4 regions of the Isoptericola sp. NPDC057391 genome follow, and region 4 is predicted to be linked to each of the others. Evidence: predicted binding sites of a transcription regulator. Region 4 holds the regulator's gene; each other region holds the start of a gene.
The links. Region 4 encodes LexA, which represses DNA repair genes until DNA is damaged. Its sites were predicted from a motif close to TCGAACANNTGTTCGA; they were not measured.
Positions count from the first base shown of each region.

Region 1: ACFUVW_RS00820 (DUF222 domain-containing protein) is a predicted target of LexA. The motif match lies at 2,392-2,407, and genes of this name have one in related genera.
Region 2: ruvA (Holliday junction branch migration protein RuvA) is a predicted target of LexA. The motif match lies at 1,659-1,674, and genes of this name have one in related genera.
Region 3: ACFUVW_RS03740 (DUF222 domain-containing protein) is a predicted target of LexA. The motif match lies at 2,236-2,251, and genes of this name have one in related genera.

Region 1 covers NZ_JBHVBO010000003.1:23,489-28,039, forward strand. The annotation lists gene ACFUVW_RS00815 (nitroreductase family protein) at 1-350, opposite strand, end outside; gene ACFUVW_RS00820 (DUF222 domain-containing protein) at 868-2,358, opposite strand; gene ACFUVW_RS00825 (hypothetical protein) at 2,465-2,689, opposite strand; gene ACFUVW_RS00830 (thiamine pyrophosphate-binding protein) at 2,731-4,395, opposite strand.
Region 2 covers NZ_JBHVBO010000021.1:31,835-36,385, reverse strand. The annotation lists gene pdxT (pyridoxal 5'-phosphate synthase glutaminase subunit PdxT) at 1-27, shown strand, start outside; gene ACFUVW_RS05230 (YebC/PmpR family DNA-binding transcriptional regulator) at 35-793, shown strand; gene ruvC (crossover junction endodeoxyribonuclease RuvC) at 997-1,587, shown strand; gene ruvA (Holliday junction branch migration protein RuvA) at 1,697-2,335, shown strand; gene ruvB (Holliday junction branch migration DNA helicase RuvB) at 2,280-3,431, shown strand; gene yajC (preprotein translocase subunit YajC) at 3,574-4,026, shown strand; gene secD (protein translocase subunit SecD) at 4,214-4,551, shown strand, end outside.
Region 3 covers NZ_JBHVBO010000014.1:13,784-18,334, reverse strand. The annotation lists gene ACFUVW_RS03745 (LuxR C-terminal-related transcriptional regulator) at 1-615, shown strand, start outside; gene ACFUVW_RS03740 (DUF222 domain-containing protein) at 693-2,192, opposite strand; gene ACFUVW_RS03735 (S66 peptidase family protein) at 2,361-3,401, shown strand; gene ACFUVW_RS03730 (nuclear transport factor 2 family protein) at 3,443-3,835, shown strand; gene ACFUVW_RS03725 (isocitrate lyase/phosphoenolpyruvate mutase family protein) at 3,840-4,551, opposite strand, start outside.
Region 4 covers NZ_JBHVBO010000106.1:6-4,556, forward strand. The annotation lists gene ACFUVW_RS13570 (DUF5302 domain-containing protein) at 32-250, opposite strand; gene nrdR (transcriptional regulator NrdR) at 340-822, opposite strand; gene ACFUVW_RS13580 (LysM peptidoglycan-binding domain-containing protein) at 924-1,262, opposite strand; gene lexA (transcriptional repressor LexA) at 1,495-2,328, shown strand; gene ACFUVW_RS13590 (L-lactate dehydrogenase) at 2,368-3,327, opposite strand; gene ACFUVW_RS13595 (ATP-dependent DNA helicase) at 3,337-4,551, opposite strand, start outside.

The sequences.
Region 1 (4,551 bases), on a different contig from region 4:
GAGCGCTGCTCGAACCGGGCGTGGCCCGTGCTGTGGCGGAACCGCCGCACCGGCGCGCGGTCGTCGGCGGGGGCGGGCCCCAACAGCTCGTACGGGATGCCGTCCCGCCGGGCGCCGTCGGCGGCTGTCCAGGCCGCCTCCTCGGCGCGCAGCCCGGCATCTGCGCCTGCCTGCCGCTCGGCGCGCCGGACGAGCTCGAGGACCTCCGCCCGTGCGGGGTCGGACGGGTGGACGAACCGCAGCTCGCCGCCCTCGGTGCGGGCGGCCGCGCGGATCGCCCGCAGGACGTCGGGAGCGACAGGCCGGTCGTCGAACGGCACGCGGGACGTCGCGCGGCGCTGGATCGCCACCGACAGGCCGAGCTCGTCAGTCGTCGGGCTCGCCCCGGCGGACAGCTCGAGCTCGGCGACGAGGCGCTGGTCCTCCGGGTCGGGCAGGACGACGTGCGGGCCGTCAGGGACTCGCGTCGCGCGGCCGTCACCGCGTTGAAGAGGAAGGCGCCGCAGCTGAGGTACATCTCCCGGCCGTGCGGGTCGGCGTGGTGCAGCTGTCGCGACGGGTCGGCCCGGACCCGGAGGCGGTTGCCCCGGACGTCCACATGCCACGGCTGGGTGTTGTGGACGCTGGGAGCGCGGCCCGCGGCGTCGAGGATTCTCTCGATCCGCGCGTCGACGACGGCGGTGTTCATCATCACGCCCCTCCTGTCCGGTCGGCCCGGGGTGGGTGCCGCCGCTGGTGGCGGCGTTCCGGGGGCCTGACGACGGAGCGGTCTGGCGACGCGCGACGGCCCCCGCTGGGCGAGAGCTTTCGGTGTTCCACTCTTGACGCTAGGAGGAGCGGAGCTTCCTCGCAACGACGCTCGTCGGCTCAGAACGGAGGGTCGCCGTCGTCGCTCATGGCTGGGGCCGACGACGCCGCGCCCCGGTCGTGCTCGCGGGGCGGTGCGCCGGTGAGAGGTTCAGGCCGCGGCTCGCGGACACGCGTGGCCTCGGTGGCCCACTCGTCGAGGCGGTCCATGGCGTGGTCGGCGGTGCCGGGGCTGGTGAGGTAGGTGCGGCCGCGGGGCGAGGTCCAGGCGAGGACGCCGTGGTCGAGCTGTTCGACCTGCCAGCGCGACTCGTGCTTCAGGGTGTGGTGCTTGCGGCACAGGTGGGCCAGGTTGCCCCCGTCGGTGGCCCCGCCCTCGGCCCAGGCCGTGGTGTGGTCGACGTCGCAGCGGCGTGCGGGCACGCGGCAGCCGGGGAACCGGCAGGTCAGGTCGCGCTGGGTCAGGAACGCGCGCAGGTCCGCGGGCACGACGTAGCTGCGCCGGTCCACGGTGAGCAACGCCCCGGTGACAGGGTCGGTCAGCACGCGCCGCAGCGTCGGGGCGCGCGCGACCAGGTGGCGGGCTGTCTCCGCGTCGATCGGGATGCTGCCGTCCAGCAGCCCGGAACTCTCACCGTGACCGGTGAGCGTGGTGACCGGGACGGTCACGTGCACCACCGGCCGGATGTTGCGTGCCAGCGTGGCCAGCGGGTCCGGCAGCGGATCGGGTGGGAGCGCGTCGGGCGGGGTGCTGCCTGGCATCGCCTGAGGATCGGGTGCCCGGCCGGGCGCGGCGGTCGTGGCGTGCGGAGGGCTGGCGTCGTCGAGCAGGAGCGCGGTCAGGGCGGCGGCGGCGCGCAGCTGCCCGATCCCGCGCGGATCCCCGGACGCCTTTGCTCTCGTGGCGGTGCGGGTCAGGCGGTCGTGCACCGCACGCGCGACCGGGGTAGGCAAGTGCGCGGTCAGCCAGGACATCCCGTTGGCGCCGTCGTCGACCCACACGTCCGCCCGCAGCTGCGCGGCCTCACGCCGGACCTCCGCCGGCACGGGGTGCAGCCGGTCCCGGGCCGCGCGGGCCAGGACACCGAACCGCGCCGCCGTCAGGCCGGATGCCCGGCCCAGCACCGCCTGTTCGACCTGCGCCGCGACCGAGCCGGGCAGGTCCGCGACCGCGTCAGCCAGCTTGGTCGCGTGCTGGTACGAGATCACCCCCGCGCACAGGGCGTCCAACGTGGCGGTCGCCTGCGTGGCCAGGACGTCCGCGTCCGCGAGCCACCCCTGCGCGACGTGCTCGCTCACCCCGAGCGCGCACGCCACCTCCGCCACCAACGCCCGGTGCGCCACCGAACCGCGGCGATCAGCCGTCGCCGGCCCGACACGCTCCACCGCGACGTCGAGCATCGCCTCCGGGGCCGCCGTCACCGCCGCGAGCGCCTCAGCCAGCGCGACCGTACGACGCCCCGCCGCCACGTTCACCGCGACCTGCGCATCCCCGGCAGCATCCAACGCAGCATCCAGCCGCGAGGCGGCGGTGCCCTGGCGCGTCGTCATGGACCAAGCCAACCAGCCGCCACCGACAAAGAGTCGAACAGACGTTCGATCTGGGGGAAACCCTGTGGAGGACTCTGTGGCCGGCTCGCGGCCGGCGTCCCGGCGGTCAGACCTCGGGATACACCTCGACGTCGGACTTGAGGTACACCGGCTGGCCGTTCGTCATCCCCACGCACTCGGGGAGGCCCGCTGCCGTGCGCCCGTGCCGCTCGACCTCGGCCAGCACGGCGTCGTCGCTGGGCCGGTGCCGGCCGCCGTCGCCGTAGGCGTGCACGATCCGCCGGGCCTCGGCCCGGTCCGCGGCGCGCAGCTCGATCCGCATCGTCGCCATGGCCGCACGCTAGCGACGGCGGTGGCGCCGGGCACGTCCTTTCAGCGGGTCCGGTTCACCCGCAGGATCTCCTCCTGGTACGGGGCGACGACCGTGGGCGACACCCGGCAGTCGAGCATGAGGAACCGGCGCTGGTCGACGGGCTCGGCGGCCCACGACCCGAGGCGGTCGAGGTCGTCCAGGGATCGCACGACGACGCCCTCGGCGCCGACGGCGGCGGCGAGGGCGGCGAAGTCGGTCTCGGGGATGCGCATGGGCTCCTCGGCGAGGCCCTGGCGCCCGTAGACGTGCACCTCGGCGCCGTAGACGGCGTCGTTCCACACGACGGCGACGCCGCGGCCGCCGGCGGTGCGCACCGCCGTCTCGAGGTCGGCCAGGGCCATGAGCCCGCCGCCGTCGCCGGTCGTGAGGACCACGGTGGCGTCGGGCTGGGCGGCGGCCGCGCCGGCGACGCTGGGGAAGCCGAGGCCGATGGACTGGTAGGCGGTGCCGACCATCATCATCCGGTCGGGCGAGGCCACGGGCCAGTACATGTTGGCCCAACCGATGAAGTGGCCGCCGTCGGACACGACCACCCGGTCGGCGGGCAGCAGCGCGCCGATGCGGCTCGCGACGCCGCGGGGGTCGAGACGCCCGTCGGCGGCGAGGCCGTCCGCGGGGCCGGTGTCGTAGGTGCGGGCGGCGGCGACGCCCACGGAGTCGCGCCAGCCCGACGGCGCGGCGCCGAGGGCGCGCAGCTCGTCGAGCAGCGCGCGGGTCACGAGCGTGGCGTCGCCGCGGACGAACGAGCCGACGTGGCGGTGCGTCGCGGCCTGGGCGACGTCCACCTGGACCACGCGGGTGCCGGGGGAGAAGAGCTCGCCGAACCGCATCGTGAACTGGTTGAGCGACGCGCCCACGACGACGGCGACGTCCGCCTCGCGCACCAGCGCCATCGCACCGTCCGCGCCGAACCCGCCGGCGACGCCGAGGTCGTACCGGCCGTCGGGGAAGACGCCGCGGCCGAGCGCCGTCGTCGCCGTCAGGGCGCCGGTCGCGGCGGCGAGCTCGCCCAGCGCCTCGCCCGCGCCGGCCAGCCAGGCGCCGCGGCCCGCGAGCAGCAGCGGCCGCTCGGCCTGGGCAAGGGCGCGCGCGAGTTCGGTGATCGCGGCGGCGTCGAACGGCCCGGCGGGCGCGAGCGGGCCGGGGAGGGCGGGCTCGGGGGCCTCGGGGACCGGGCCGGCCTCGAGCGCGGCGACGTCGTAGGGGATCGCCAGCACGACGGGCACGCGGTAGGTGAGGGAGTGCTCGATCGCGATCACGGTGGTCGCGGCGGCGTCCGCGCGCCCGACGGTATAGGTGCGTGCGCCGACGGCGGCGGCGAGCGCGATCTGGTCCACGTCCCAGGGGCGCGGGCCCGACGTCGGCTCGTCGCCCGCGAGCAGCACGAGCGGCACGCGGGCCTGCGCGGCCTCGGCCAGCGCGGTGAGGGTGTTGGTGAAGCCCGCGCCGTAGGTGACGGTCGCGGCGGCGATGCGGCCGGACGCGCGGAAGTAGGCGTCGGCGGCCACGACGCCGCCGGCCTCGTGGCGGACGGCGGTGAACCGGGCGGGGGTGGTGCGCTCGACGTCGTCGAGGAACCAGGCGTTGCCGTTGCCCATGACGCCGAACACGTGGTCGATGTGCTGGGCGAGGGTGCGGGCGACGTGGGCGGACACGGTGGGCACGGGGGCCTCCAGGGGAACAGTGACGGATGTGGCGTGCGTCCGTATGTGTCCCGTGCGGTCCCGACGCCGGGTCCGACGTGCTGGCTGAGCAGTGGAGACTGCCGGCGACCGGGCTGCCGTGCGCCCCTTTTTCGAGCGCAAGGCGGCGCGAGTCCG
Region 2 (4,551 bases), on a different contig from region 4:
CTCGTCCAAGCATCGCGAAGGAGTTAGGGAGCGCATGTCAGGTCACTCCAAGTGGGCCACGACCAAGCACAAGAAGGCGGCGATCGACGCCAAGCGCGGCAAGCTTTTCGCGAAGCTGATCAAGAACATCGAGGTCGCCGCGCGCACGGGCGGCGGGGACCCGGCCGGTAACCCGACGCTGTTCGACGCCATCCAGAAGGCGAAGAAGTCGTCGGTCCCGAACGACAACATCGACCGCGCCGTCAAGCGCGGCTCCGGCGAGGGCGCCGACGCCGTCGACTACCAGACGATCATGTACGAGGGCTACGGCGCGAACGGCATCGCCGTCCTCGTCGAGTGCCTCACGGACAACAAGAACCGCGCCGCCTCCGAGGTGCGCCTCGCGTTCTCGCGCAACGGCGGCAACCTGGCCGACCCGGGCTCGGTGTCCTACCTGTTCTCGCGCAAGGGCCTCGTCGTGGTGCCGAAGGCCGAGGGCGTCACCGAGGACGACGTCATGCTGGCCGCGCTCGACGCGGGCGCCGAGGAGGTCAGCGACGAGGGCGACGTCATCGAGGTCCTCTCGGAGGCCACCGACCTGGTCGCCGTGCGCACCGCCATCCAGGAGGCCGGCATCGAGTACGACTCGGCCGACTCCATCTGGCACCCGTCCATGGAGGTCGAGGTCGACGTCGAGGGCGCGCGCAAGATCATGCGTCTCATCGACGCGCTCGAGGACAGCGACGACGTGCAGAACGTCTACGCGAACTTCGACGCCTCCGACGAGGTCATGGCCGCCCTCGACGAGGACTGATCTCTCCGACCGTCCCTTTCCGCGAGGTAGTTCAGATCACCGCGAGGTAGTCGAGGCGAGCGCGAGGTAGTTCTCTGCGCCAGCCTCGGACTACCTCGCGACCTGCTGAACTACCTCGTGGTCTGTCGAACTGCCTCGCGGGGATCTGGACTACCTCGGCGAATCTCGGACTACCTCGGCCGGGTGCGTGAGAGGGTGACGACGTGCGCGTGCTGGGGGTGGACCCGGGGCTGACCCGGTGCGGTGTCGGCGTCGTCGACTCGTTGCCGGGTCGCAAGGCCCGCATGGTCGACGTCGGGGTCGTGCGCAGCGAGCCCGAGCTGAGCGTCGACCTCCGGCTGCTGCGCGTCGCCGAAGGGCTCGAGGAGTGGCTCGAGCGCACGGTGCCCGACGTCGTCGCCGTGGAGCGCGTCTTCGCCCAGAACAACCGCGGCACCGTGATGGGCACCGCCCAGGTCGCGGGCCTCGCGATGGTCGCGGCCGCCCGGCGCGGGGTCCCGGTCGCGATGCACACGCCGAGCGAGGTCAAGGCCGCCGTCACAGGGTCCGGTCGCGCCGACAAGGAGCAGGTGCAGCGCATGATCGCGCGCATCCTCGGGCTGGCCGAGCTGCCGCGTCCTGCCGACGCCGCCGACGCGCTCGCCCTCGCCGTCACCCACCTGTGGCGGCCGTCGGGCGCGCTCCAGGGCGGCGAGCGGAACGAGCTCACCCCGGCCCAGCGCGCCTGGGCCGCGGCCGAGCGCACCGCGCGGACGAGCTCGCACCGTGGCGCGCCCTCCCGCGCCCGCCGCTGAGCGTGCACCGGCCGGTCCCCGGCGGCGTGTGTCGCCGCCCCGGCGTCGGCGCCGGTTGTTACAGTGACGCCTCGTACGGGTGTTCGAGGGTTCGACGGAAGGACCACGGGTGATCGCCTCCCTGACCGGCACGGTCACGCACGTGACGCTGGAGCGGGCCGTGCTCGACGTCGGCGGGGTCGGGTACCTCGTGCACGCCACCCCGGGCACGCTGGCGGGCCTGCGGGTCGGGGAGCGGGCGCAGCTGCACACCACGCTCGTCGTCCGCGAGGACTCGATGACGGTGTTCGGGTTCGCCGAGGCGGACGAGCGCGAGGTGTTCGAGACCGCGCAGTCGGTCTCGGGCGTCGGCCCGCGCATCGCGCTCGCCATGCTCGCCGTGCTGACCCCCGACGCGCTGCGTCGCGCCGTCGCGTCCGAGGACCTCGCGGCGCTGCGCCGCATCCCCGGCGTCGGGCCCAAGAGCGCCCAGCGCCTCGTGCTCGAGCTGTCCGGCAAGCTGGGCGCGCCGTCCCCCGACGCCGGCGGCGCGGCCGTGCCGGACGCACCCCCGGTCGCGGCGGGAGACCCGGCGCGCGACCAGGTGGTCGAGGCGCTGGTCGGCCTGGGCTGGGCGGCCAAGGTCGCCCAGGACACCGTCGACCGCGTCCTCGCGGACGCCGGCGACGACGGGCACGTCAACGGCCCTATCGATGTCGCGGCCACGCTGCGCGCGGCCCTGCGCTCCCTGGGCGGACGGCGTGGCTGAGCCGCTGGAGCCGGAGTACGGCGGGGAGCGGCTCGTCACCTCCTCGGCCGACGACGTCGAGCGCGCGGCCGAGGCGGCGCTGCGCCCCAAGAAGCTGGACGAGTTCGTCGGGCAGCGCGTGGTGCGCGACCAGCTCTCCCTGGTGCTCCAGGCCGCGCTGGCACGGGACGCGTCGCCCGACCACGTGCTCCTGTCGGGGCCGCCCGGGCTCGGCAAGACGACGCTGGCGATGATCATCGCGGCAGAGCTGGGCACGTCGCTGCGGGTCACGAGCGGCCCGGCGATCCAGCACGCGGGCGATCTCGCGGCGGTGCTGTCCTCGCTCGAGGAGGGCGAGGTGCTCTTCATCGACGAGATCCACCGCCTGGCGCGCCCCGCCGAGGAGCTGCTCTACGTCGCGATGGAGGACTTCCGCGTCGACGTCGTCGTCGGCAAGGGGGCGGGCGCGAGTGCGATCCCGCTGGCGCTGCCGCCGTTCACCGTCGTCGGCGCGACGACGCGGTCGGGCCTGCTGCCCGCGCCGCTGCGCGACCGGTTCGGGTTCACCGGCCACCTCGACTTCTACGACGCCCACGAGCTGGAGCGGGTCATCACCCGGTCCGCCGGGCTGCTGGGCGTCGCCATCCAGCACGCGGCCGCGCACGAGATCGCCGGGCGGTCGCGCGGCACGCCCCGCATCGCGAACCGCCTGCTGCGCCGCGTGCGCGACTGGGCGCAGGTGCGCGGGGACGGCAGCCTCGACCTGCGGGCCGCCCGGGCGGCGCTGGAGGTCTACGAGGTCGACCCCATCGGGCTGGACCGCCTGGACCGCGCCGTCCTCGACGCCGTCTGCCGCCGGTTCGGCGGCGGCCCCGTGGGGCTGGGCACCCTCGCGATGACCGTCGGGGAGGAGCCCGACACCGTGGAGACGGTGGCCGAGCCCTACCTCGTGCGCGAGGGGCTCCTGGGCCGCACGCCGCGCGGGCGCGTCGCGACGCAGGCCGCCTGGGAGCACCTCGGGCTCGAGCCGCCGCCCGGGGCGTGGGGCGCCCCGCTCGGGGGGACGCTGTTCGACGGGTCCGGCGCCGGCGGCGGTGACGGCGGGGCGCCCCAGTAGACTGGGGACGCCCCCGGCCGCCGACGGCCCGGGGCCGGAACTCGACGGGTGCCGTGCTCGTTGGGGCCCGTGTGCGCAGGACCCTGCGCCCCCGACGCCCGGTCGGTCACGACCGTCGGGCAGCGACAGACAAGGACGCTCCGTGGAACTCATCATCCTCTTCGTGGTCCTCGCCGGCCTCATGTTCTTCATGAGCCAGCGGACGCGCAAGCAGCAGAAGCAGCAGGCCGAGTTCCGGTCGCAGCTCGCGCCGGGCCAGGAGGTCATGACCGGTTCGGGCCTCTTCGGCACGGTCGTGGAGATCGACGAGGCGACCGACACCGTCACCATCGAGACGGCCCCCGGCGGCGCGCAGACCCGCTGGCTGCGCGCGGCCATCGCCAAGCGCGTCGACACGCCGGTCGAGGAGCCCGCCGCGCCCGCCGAGGCGGCCGACGAGACCGACGTCACAACCGACTCCACCGCGACCGGTACGATCACCTCCGGCGACGGTCACATCGACGTCCCCGACGACCTGTCGAGCCTGGACACCGCGCAGCGGGAGTACCGGGAGCAGCAGCGTCGTGACGAGGGCGAGGCCGGCACCACGAAGTGACAGCACCGAAGTGACAGCACCAGCGACATGGGACGGCGGGCGGTCGCGCCCGTCGGCCTGACGACGCGCCGGTCGGGGGGATCCCGGCCGGCGCCATCACGCGCCGGCCCCGCGGCGGCGCGCAGACGGGAAGAGACAGAAGTTGGCGAACTCACGCACGAAGCGGTCGCGTCCGGTACGCACCCTCGTGGTCTTCACGATCCTGACGATCGTCCTGCCGTTCCTCGCCCTCGGCGCCGGCGTCTTCTGGGACGCCAAGTCCGACTCCAACCCGGACGGCGCGAGCTGGGCACCGGGGCTGGCGCTCGACCTGCAGGGCGGCACGCAGCTGATCCTGAAGGCTGACACCACCGACGGGTCGCAGGTCACGTCGGAGACGATCGACGAGTCGATCAACGTCATCCGCCAGCGCATCGACTCCTCGGGCGTCTCCGAGGCGGAGATCACCGCGCAGGGTTCCCAGAACATCGTCGTGGGCATCCCTGGCGAGGTGTCGCAGGAGACGATCGACCTCATCTCGCAGCC
Region 3 (4,551 bases), on a different contig from region 4:
GACGACCACCCCGTGGTGCGCGCCGGGCTGCGGGCCGTGGTGGACGGTCAGCCCGACATGCGCGTCGTGCACGAGGCCGGCACCGCCGAGGGCCTCCTCGCCTGGCTCGACGACGGCGGCCGAGCCGACGTCGTCCTGCTCGACCTGCGGTTCGGCGACGCCGGCCGGGGGCGGCCGCGGCTCGGGGGCGCCGAGGCGACCGGCACGGTGGTGCACCGGCACGCGACGCCGGTGCTCGTCGTGACCACCTACGGCACCGACGCCGACATCCTCGCCGCCGTCGAGGCCGGGGCCACCGGCTACCTACTCAAGGACGCGCCCACCGAGGAGCTGGCCCGTGCCATCCGGTCCGCCGCGGCCGGCGAGGTCACCCTCGGCGCCGACGTGCAGCGTCGGCTCCTCGGCCGCATGCGCTCGCCGGGCGAGAACCTCAGCGCCCGCGAGCTCGAGGTGCTGCGCCTCGTCACCGCCGGCCGGTCCAACGACGCCATCGCGCGCGAGCTCTTCGTGTCCGTCGCCACCGTCAAGTCCCACCTGGCGCACATCAACGCCAAGCTGGGCACCCAGTCGCGCACCGAGGCTGCCGCCGTCGCCCGCGAGCGCGGGATGCTCTGACCTCCTGACGGGCTCGGGAGCTCGACCGCCTCGTCGGCGACGGGTGCGCGCCGTGCGGTTCAGACGCGCCGTGCGGTTCAGAAAGGCGGGTCTTCTGGGTCGGGCGCCGTGTCCACAGGGTCTGGTGGGACGAGCTCCCGACCGGTGAGGTCGACCGGGTCGGCGACGGGGTCGCGGGACACCCGGCCGGTGGGCGACGTCCAGACGAGCGTGCCGTCGGGCTCCTGCCGCGCCTGCCACCGCGTCTCGTGCTTCAGCACGTGATGGCGCCGGCACACGTGGGCCAGGTTGTCCGCCGTCGTGCGTCCGCCGTCGGCCCACGCGACGGTGTGGTCGACGTCGCAGCGGGGCGCCGGGCGGGTGCAGCCGGGGAAGCGGCAGGTGCCGTCGCGGGCCTCGAGGTAGGTGCGCAGCGCCGCGGGCACGGTGTACGTGCCGGGGTCGGTGGACAGCAGCTCGCCGGACAGCGGGTCCACCAGCAGCCGGCGCAGCGACGGCGCCCCGGCCGTGAGGAACGCCGCGACTCCGGGGTCGATCGCGCCGTGGCCGGTCAGCTCGGCCGCGTCGTCGGAACGTCCGAGCAGCGCCATCACCGGCACGGTGATCTGCACGCGCGGGACGATGCGGCGGGCATGGTCGGCGAGGTCCGGGACCAGGCCTGCCGCCGACTCGCCCGCGCCGGGCCCCGCTTCGCCGGGGTCGGAGGCGCCGGGGACGGAGCGTGCCGCGGAGCCGGAACCGGCGGCGGGGCGGACGTCGGAGGAGGGCTCGACGCCGGCGAGCAGGAGAGCGGCGCACGCGTCGGCCCGGAGCTGGGACAGCGTGCGCGCGTCCCCCGCCTCGCGGGCGGTGCGGGCGGCGGTGGTCAGCCGGTCGAGCGCGGCGTGGGCGGTGGTCGCGGGCAGGTGGGCGCTGAGCCAGGCCATGCCGTCGGCGGCGGGGTCGACGAACACCGCCCGTCGCCGCGCGGCCCTGTCGTGCCGGAGGGTGAAGGGTTCCGGGTGGGCACGGTCGCGGGCGCGGCGGAGGAAGGACCGGAACTGGGCCGGCGTCGCCGTCGCGGCCCGGGGGAGCGTCTCGGCCTGCACCGCGGCCCTGGCCTGGGCGTCCGGGAGGTCGGCGAGCACGTCGGCCATCGCCGTCGCGAGGCGGGCCCCGATCCGGCCGTGGCAGAGCTCGGCGAGCGTGGCGGAGCCCGACGAGGTCAAGGTCCGTGCCGTCTCGAGGAGGTGGTCGGCCTGCCTTTCCGACACGTGCACCGTGGTCGCGACGTCTGCGACGAACGCGCGCCGGGCCAGCTCGTGCTGCCGGGAGGTGCCGGCGTTCAGCACCCGCAGCTGCTCGCCCGCCAGCAGGTCGGGCTCGCACCGTATGGCTGCGCGTCGGGCCCGCTCGAGGGCCAGGAGCTTCTCACCCTCCAGTGCGTTGATGCGGGACTGGAGCCGCTCCAGGTCGTCGAGCGCGGCCGAGACGTCGTGCACCGTCGTCGGGCCGACGGGGGAGAGCGCGTCGTCCCACGGCGTGGTGACGACCGGCAGGTCGTCGTCGAGCGCGACCTCGAGCGTCGCAGCGGCCATGGCCGTGTCACCTCCTCACCGTCGAGGGCTGCCGAGCGGGTGCTCGAACACGTGTTCGATCCTAGCGCCTGCGCGCGCCCACCACCAGGGCCGATGCGCGCCTGTGGACAACCCGTCGACGGTCGGAAACGCGTTGCCGTGGGCCCGTGCGTCGGGCAGAGTCCCGCCATGACGATCCGCTACCCACGCCCCCTCCGGCCAGGCGACACGATCGGCGTCACCGCGCCGTCGGCGGGCGTCGAGCCGCCGCTCCAGCGGCGGCTGCTCCACGCGGCCGACGTGGTGCGGGCGAAGGGCTACGACGTGCGGCTGGGCGAGACCCCGACAGGCGCGGGCGTGGTCAGCGGCCCCGCCGACCTGCGCGCGGCCGAGCTCACGGCGATGCTCACGGACCCGGCGGTGCGCGCGGTCGTGCCGCCGTGGGGCGGGGAGCTGGCGACCGACCTGCTGGGCCGCCTCGACTGGGACGCGCTGGCCGCCGACCCGACGTGGCTGGTCGGCTACTCGGACACGTCCACCCTGCTGCTGCCGCTCACGCTGCGCACCGGCCTCGCGACGCTGCACGGGCAGAACCTCATGGACACCCCCTACGACGTGCCCGACGGTCTGCTCGGCTGGTGGGAGGTCGCCTCGGCGGCGCAGCAGGGCCAGGAGCTGACCCAGCGCTCGCCGCGGCGCCACCGCTCGTCCGGCTGGGACGACTGGGAGCGGCACCCCGAGGCCAGCACCTGGAGCCTGGACGCGGAGGGCCCCTGGCTGCGGCTCGACGGCGAGCACGCGGAGGCGCCCGTCGACATCCAGGGCCGCCTGATCGGCGGGTGCCTGGAGACGGTCTCGCTCCTCGCGGGCACGCCGTACGGCGACGTGTGCCGGTTCGCCGCCGAGCACGCGCCCGAGGGCCTGGTCGTCTACCTCGACGTCCTGGAGTGGGACGCCTTCGAGGTCGGTCGGGCCCTGTGGGCGCTGCGCCACGCGGGCTGGTTCGACGCCGCGCGGGCGGTGCTGGTGAGCCGCACGCACGCCCCGGACTCCGACGGGCTCCGCCAGCACGACGCCGTCCGCGACGCGCTCGGCGACCTCGGGATCCCGCTCCTCGCGGACGTCGAGTGCGGGCACGTGCCGCCGTACCTCGCCCTGGTGAACGGTGCGCTCGCGCGCGTGCAGCACGGACCCGACGAGTCGGTGATCAGCCAGCGTCTCGTGCCCTGACCGAAGATCAGGTGGTGGGCCCGACGACGAGGAGGGCACGGATGGGCGGGGACGAGCACGGCGGCACGGAGGCGCGCGGGTTCGCCGCGCTGCTGCGCGACTGGGGTGCGGCGATCGTGGCCAACGACGCGGCGGCGATCGACGGGTTCGTCGACCCGGGCTGGACCCTCGTCGGCGCGGACGGCGGGGTGCAGGAGCGTGCCGGCTTCCTCGACCTCGTGGCCTCGGGGGAGCTGGTGCACACCGAGCTGTCGGCCGAGCTGGTGTCGGTGCGCGTGCACGGCGACGTCGCCGTCGCGCTGGCCCGCGGGGTCTCGGCGGGCACCTGGCGGGGGACGCCGTTCCGCGACGAGGAATGGTCGGTGGACACGTTCGTGCGGCGCGGCGCAGCCTGGCGCTGCGTCCACACCGCCGTGGTGCCGGCGTCCGCATGAGCCGTCAGGCGCGGAACGCCCGGCCCATCACGTCGCGCGCGGGCCCGGTGCGGTCGAGGAACCCGACGTCGCCGGCGAGCAGCTCCTGCGCCGCGGTGACCAGCCCCGACAGGGCGTTCCACGCGAACGTGCCGCCGACGGAGATGCGCGCGACGCCGGCCTCGGCCAGCTCGGCGGGCGTGGGCCCGCCCGCGACGAGCAGGGCGTTGACGGGCCGGTCGACCTCGCGGCAGACCGTCGCCAGCGCGGCGGCGTCGCGCAGCCCCGGCGCGTACAGCACGTCGGCGCCGGCCTCCTGGTAGGCCTGGAGCCGCGCGATCGTGTCGGCGAGGTCGTCGCGGCCGAACAGGTGGTTCTCGCAGCGGGCGGTGAGCACCATGTCGCCGGCGGCCTCCGCGGCGGCGGCGACGCGCTCGACGGCGAGGGTCCGGTCGTACACCGGCTCGTCGTCGCGGCCGGTCGCGTCCTCGACGGAGCCCCCGGCCACGCCGGCGGCGCGGGCGTCCGCGACGGTACGGGCGACGTCGGCGGGGGAGTCGGCGAACCCGTTCTCCAGGTCCGCGCTCACGGGGACGTCGACGGCGGCCGCGAGCGCGGCGGCGTGCGCGAGCGCCTCGTCCCGGCTGACGGCGCCGTCGGGCCGGCCGAGCGTCGCGGCGAACCCGCTGCTGGTCGTCGCGACGGCGGCGAAGCCGAGGGCGGCGAGGATCCGCGCG
Region 4 (4,551 bases):
CGGGGCCGCCCTTCGCGCTTCCGTCGGTCGCTCAGCCCGACTTGCGACGGAACATCTTCTGCACCGGGCCGGACGTCTCGGAGCCGTGCACCTGGCCGGTGTTGCCGTCCTTCCCGGCGGTCGGGTGGCTGGCGGCGTTCTTCTTCTCCAGCGCCTCCCGGAAGCGCGCCTTCGTGTCCTCGCTGGGCTTCGCCCTGGAGTCGTCCGTCGTCATCGCGGTCACCTCGTCGGTCGGGGTGGGTGTGCTCACGCGGCGCGCGGCACCTGGTGCCGTCCAGCATGCCCCGGGCGGCTACCCGGCGCCAGGGCATTTCGCCCGGACCGGGCGGCGTCGGGGCGTCAGGCCGTCGTGCCCTGTCCGGCGGTCGCGCGCTCGTCGCGCTCCGCCCGCAGCGACGTGATCGCCGACTCGAAGTCCTCGAGGGACTCGAACGACTGGTAGACGCTCGCGAAGCGCAGGTAGGCGACCTCGTCCAGCTCGCGCAGCGGTCCGAGGATCGCCAGCCCGACCTCGTTGGCCTCGATCTCGGGCCTGCCCGACGCCCGCAGGGTCTCCTCGACCTTCTGCGCGAGGACCGCGAGGTCGTCGGAGCTCACGGGCCGGCCCTGGCACGCCTTGCGCACGCCCGCCACGACCTTGTCGCGGCTGAACGGCTCGGTCACGCCGGAGCGCTTGGCCACCGAGAGGCTCGCCGTCTCGATGGTGGTGAACCGGCGCTGACACGCAGGGCACTGCCGCCGGCGACGGATGGACGCGCCGTCGTCGGAGGTGCGCGAGTCGACGACTCGTGAGTCCGCGTGGCGGCAGAACGGGCAGTGCATCGCTGGTCTCCTGCGCTCGGCTCCGGACCGGCGCCCGGCTGCCCGACAAGGTAAGCGGCGGGCGACCGTCCGCGCAAGCAGGATCCCGGCGGCGCGTGCCGTCAGTCCAGCGGGAGCACCACCACCTGTCCGGTCTGGAGCTCCGCCGACGTCAGCCCGTTGAGGTCGCGGAGGTCGGCCACGACGTCGCGCAGGTCCTCGCCCGTGTCGCGCACCTGCTGCGCGTACTGCCAGAGCGTGTCGCCGGGCGCCACCGTCTGCAGCCGGACCTCGACCCCCGCGCCCGGCGACTCGGCCACGGCGCGCTGGCCGACCAGCCCCGCGCCGACGAGCACCAGGAGCACGAGAGCCGCCACCACCACCCGGCCCCTGCGGGTGAGCCGGAGCCCACCGAGCCCGAGGAACCCGGGAGCGTCGCTGGTGCTGCGCGCGTTCTGCATCGTCCTGCCTCCGTCCACGTGGCGCCGTTCCGTCGAACACCCGTTCGTCGAACACCTGTACGTCGAACTGCTGTACTAGGTGTACCACGTCGGGGCGACACGGTCGAGACCGGATCGAACAGATGTTTGATGTCGGGCCGAAACTGGCTTAGAGTGGCCGACAGCGCGATGGCAGGTTTGTCGGATTTCATCGGCCCGCCCACGGGCCGCGCCCTGCAGGACGGAGAACGCGATGACCAGCGGACGGGACCAGGCCCCGGCGTCCACGACGACGGCGACGTCATGGGCTGCCCAGGACGAGACCTCCGAGAACCCGGCCGCGCCGACGGTGGCGGCAGGGTCCTCCACGACCGCGCTGGCGTCGGTGAGCGAGCTCTCGCCGACGTCCGACCGCCTCACGCCGCGACAGCGGCGCGTGCTCGAGACCATCCGCACCTCCGTCGAGGCGCGCGGGTACCCGCCGACCATGCGGGAGATCGGCGAGGCCGTCGGGCTGGCGAGCCCTTCCTCGGTCAAGCACCAGCTCACCACCCTCGAGCGCAAGGGCTACCTGCGCCGCGACCCCAACCGGCCGCGTGCGATCGAGGTCGTCGACCCCGAGGCGCCCGCCACCGACACGGCGGCCGACGGCGACGCCGCGCCCGGGTACGTGGCGGGGTCGCTCGCCGCGTCCGACGCGCAGCCGGCCCAGGCTCCGTCGTACGTCCCGCTGGTCGGCCGGATCGCCGCCGGCGGCCCCATCCTCGCCGAGCAGGTCGTCGAGGACGTCTTCCCCCTCCCGCGCCAGGTCGTGGGCGACCGGGACCTGTTCCTGCTCAAGGTCGCGGGCGACTCGATGGTCGACGCCGCCATCTGCGACGGCGACTGGGTGGTCGTGCGCAGCCAGCCCGTCGCCGAGAACGGCGAGGTCGTCGCCGCGATGATCGACGGCGAGGCGACGGTGAAGACGTTCAAGCAGGCCGACGGGCACATCTGGCTGCTGCCGCAGAACGCCGCCTACTCCCCCATCCCGGGCGACGAGGCGCAGGTGCTCGGCCGGGTCGTCGCGGTGCTGCGGAGCCTCTGAGCAGAGGCGTCGGGGGCAGAGTCGTCGGAAGCGGGGACGTCAGAGTCCGAGGCGGCGCTGCACCGCGCGCATGCTCTCGGCCGACGCCCGGAGCCCGGCGACCTCGTCGTTCGACAACGGGGTGTCGATCGTCTCCGCCACGCCGCGTCGGCCGACGAGCGACGGCACCGACAGGCACACGTCGCTGATCCCGTAGAAGTCGTCGAGGCGGGAGGACACGTTCATCACGCGGTGCTCGTCGTTGAGGACGGCCTCGATGATCCGCGTCGCCGCCAGGCCGACGGCGTAGTTGGTCGCCCCCTTGCCGGCGATGACGCGGTAGGCGGACTCGACGACGTCGGTGGCGATGCGCCGCCGGGCCGGCTCGTCGAGGGGCGGGCGCCCGCGGAAGGGGCGCCAGTCCAGGAGGGGCACGCCGGCGATCGTGGCCGAGCTCCACAGCACGATCTCCGAGTCGCCGTGCTCGCCCGCGATGTTCGCGTGGACGTTCCCGACCGCCACCCCGCAGTGGCGGGCCAGCGCGTCGCGCAGCCGGGACGAGTCGAGCACGGTCCCGCTGCCGAACACCCGGCCCCGCGGCAGGCCGCTGATCTCCTGTGCGGCGTACGTGACGACGTCGACCGGGTTGGTGACCATGAGGAACACCGCGTCCGGGGCGACCTCGAGCAGGCCCGGCAGGATGGACCGCGTGAGGCCGACCGTCGCCTCGGCCAGGTCGAGGCGGCTCTGCCCGGGCTTCTGCTTGGCCCCCGCCGTCACCGCGACGATATCGGCGCCACGGCAGACCTCCACGTCGTCCGAGCCGTCGATCTCGGCCTGCGGGATGAACATGCCCCCGTGGCGCAGGTCGAGCACCTCGGCCTCGACCTTCGCGCGGTTGACGTCCAGGAGGGCGACGGACCGGGCCGCGCCCCGGGCCAGCGCCGCGTACGCGAGGGTGGAACCCACCGCGCCCGCTCCGACGATCGCGAGCTTGGTCGTCCTGCGTGTCTCGTCCACGGCCCCACGCTAGGTGTCGAGGCGCCGCAGCGCAGCGCGGACGAGCTCGCCGTCCGTGGTCGGCCAGAAGTCGGGCATGGACCGGGTGAGGAACGACCCGTAGCGGGCGGTCGCCAGGCGGGGGTCGAGGACGGCCACGACCCCGCGGTCGTCACCCGTGCGCACCAGCCGGCCGGCGCCCTGCGCGAGGAGCAGCGCGGCGTGCGTGGCCGAGACCTGCATGAACCCGTTGCCGCCCGCCTGCTCCACCGACCGGGCCCGCGCCGCCTTCACCGGGTCGTCCGGGCGCGGGAACGGGATCCGGTCCACGAGCACCAGCTGGCAGCTCGGCCCCGGCACGTCGACGCCCTGCCACAGGGAGAGCGTGCCGAACAGGCAGGTCGCCGGGTCGTCGGCGAACGCCTGCACGAGGGTCGGGAGCTGGTCGTCGCCCTGGCACAGCACGGGCACGTCCAGTCGCTCGCGCATCGCTTCCGCCGCGGCCTGCGCCGCCCGGCGGGAGGAGAACAGCCCGAGCGTCCGGCCCCCGGCGGCCTCGATCAGCCCGGCGATCTCGTCCAGCTGGGCGTCGGTCGTCGGCTCCCGTCCGGGCGCGGGCAGGTGCCGTGCGACGTACAGGATCCCCTGGCGCGGGTAGTCGAACGGGCTGCCGACGTCGAGCCCCGCCCAGTCCGCGGTCTCGTGGGACCCTCCCGAGCCGGTAAGGCCGAGCGACCGCGCCACCGGGTCGAACGTGCCGCCGAGCGTGAGCGTCGCCGAGGTGAAGACGCCCGTCGCCTCGCCCAGCAGGTGCGTCCGGATCAGCCCGGCCACCGCCAGCGGAGCGGCGTGCAGGCGGGTGACGCCGTCGCCCGCCCACGGCGCGTTCTCCGGCGGGCGTGAGCACCACAGCACGTCCGCCGTCGTGTCCTCGGCCGCCATCCGCTCCGCGACCTCGAAGAGCTGCAGGACGGCGGACTGCGCCATCTTCATGCCGGCGTCCGGCGCCTCCTGCCCCTTGCCCGGCCCCTGGGGCTTGAGCCGGGTGAGAAGCTCGCGGGCGGCGTCGCGCACGGCGCCCACCGCGGTGCGCAGGTCGTCGGGGAGGCCGAGCGGGAACCGCTCCGCGGGCGCCGTGGCGAGCAGGCTGCCCAGTCGCTGCGACGCGGCGTCGAGCGCCTCGGTCTCGGTGCCGCCGTGCCGCCGCGCGAGTCGCGCGGCGTGCTCCACCACCGTGAGGGAGAG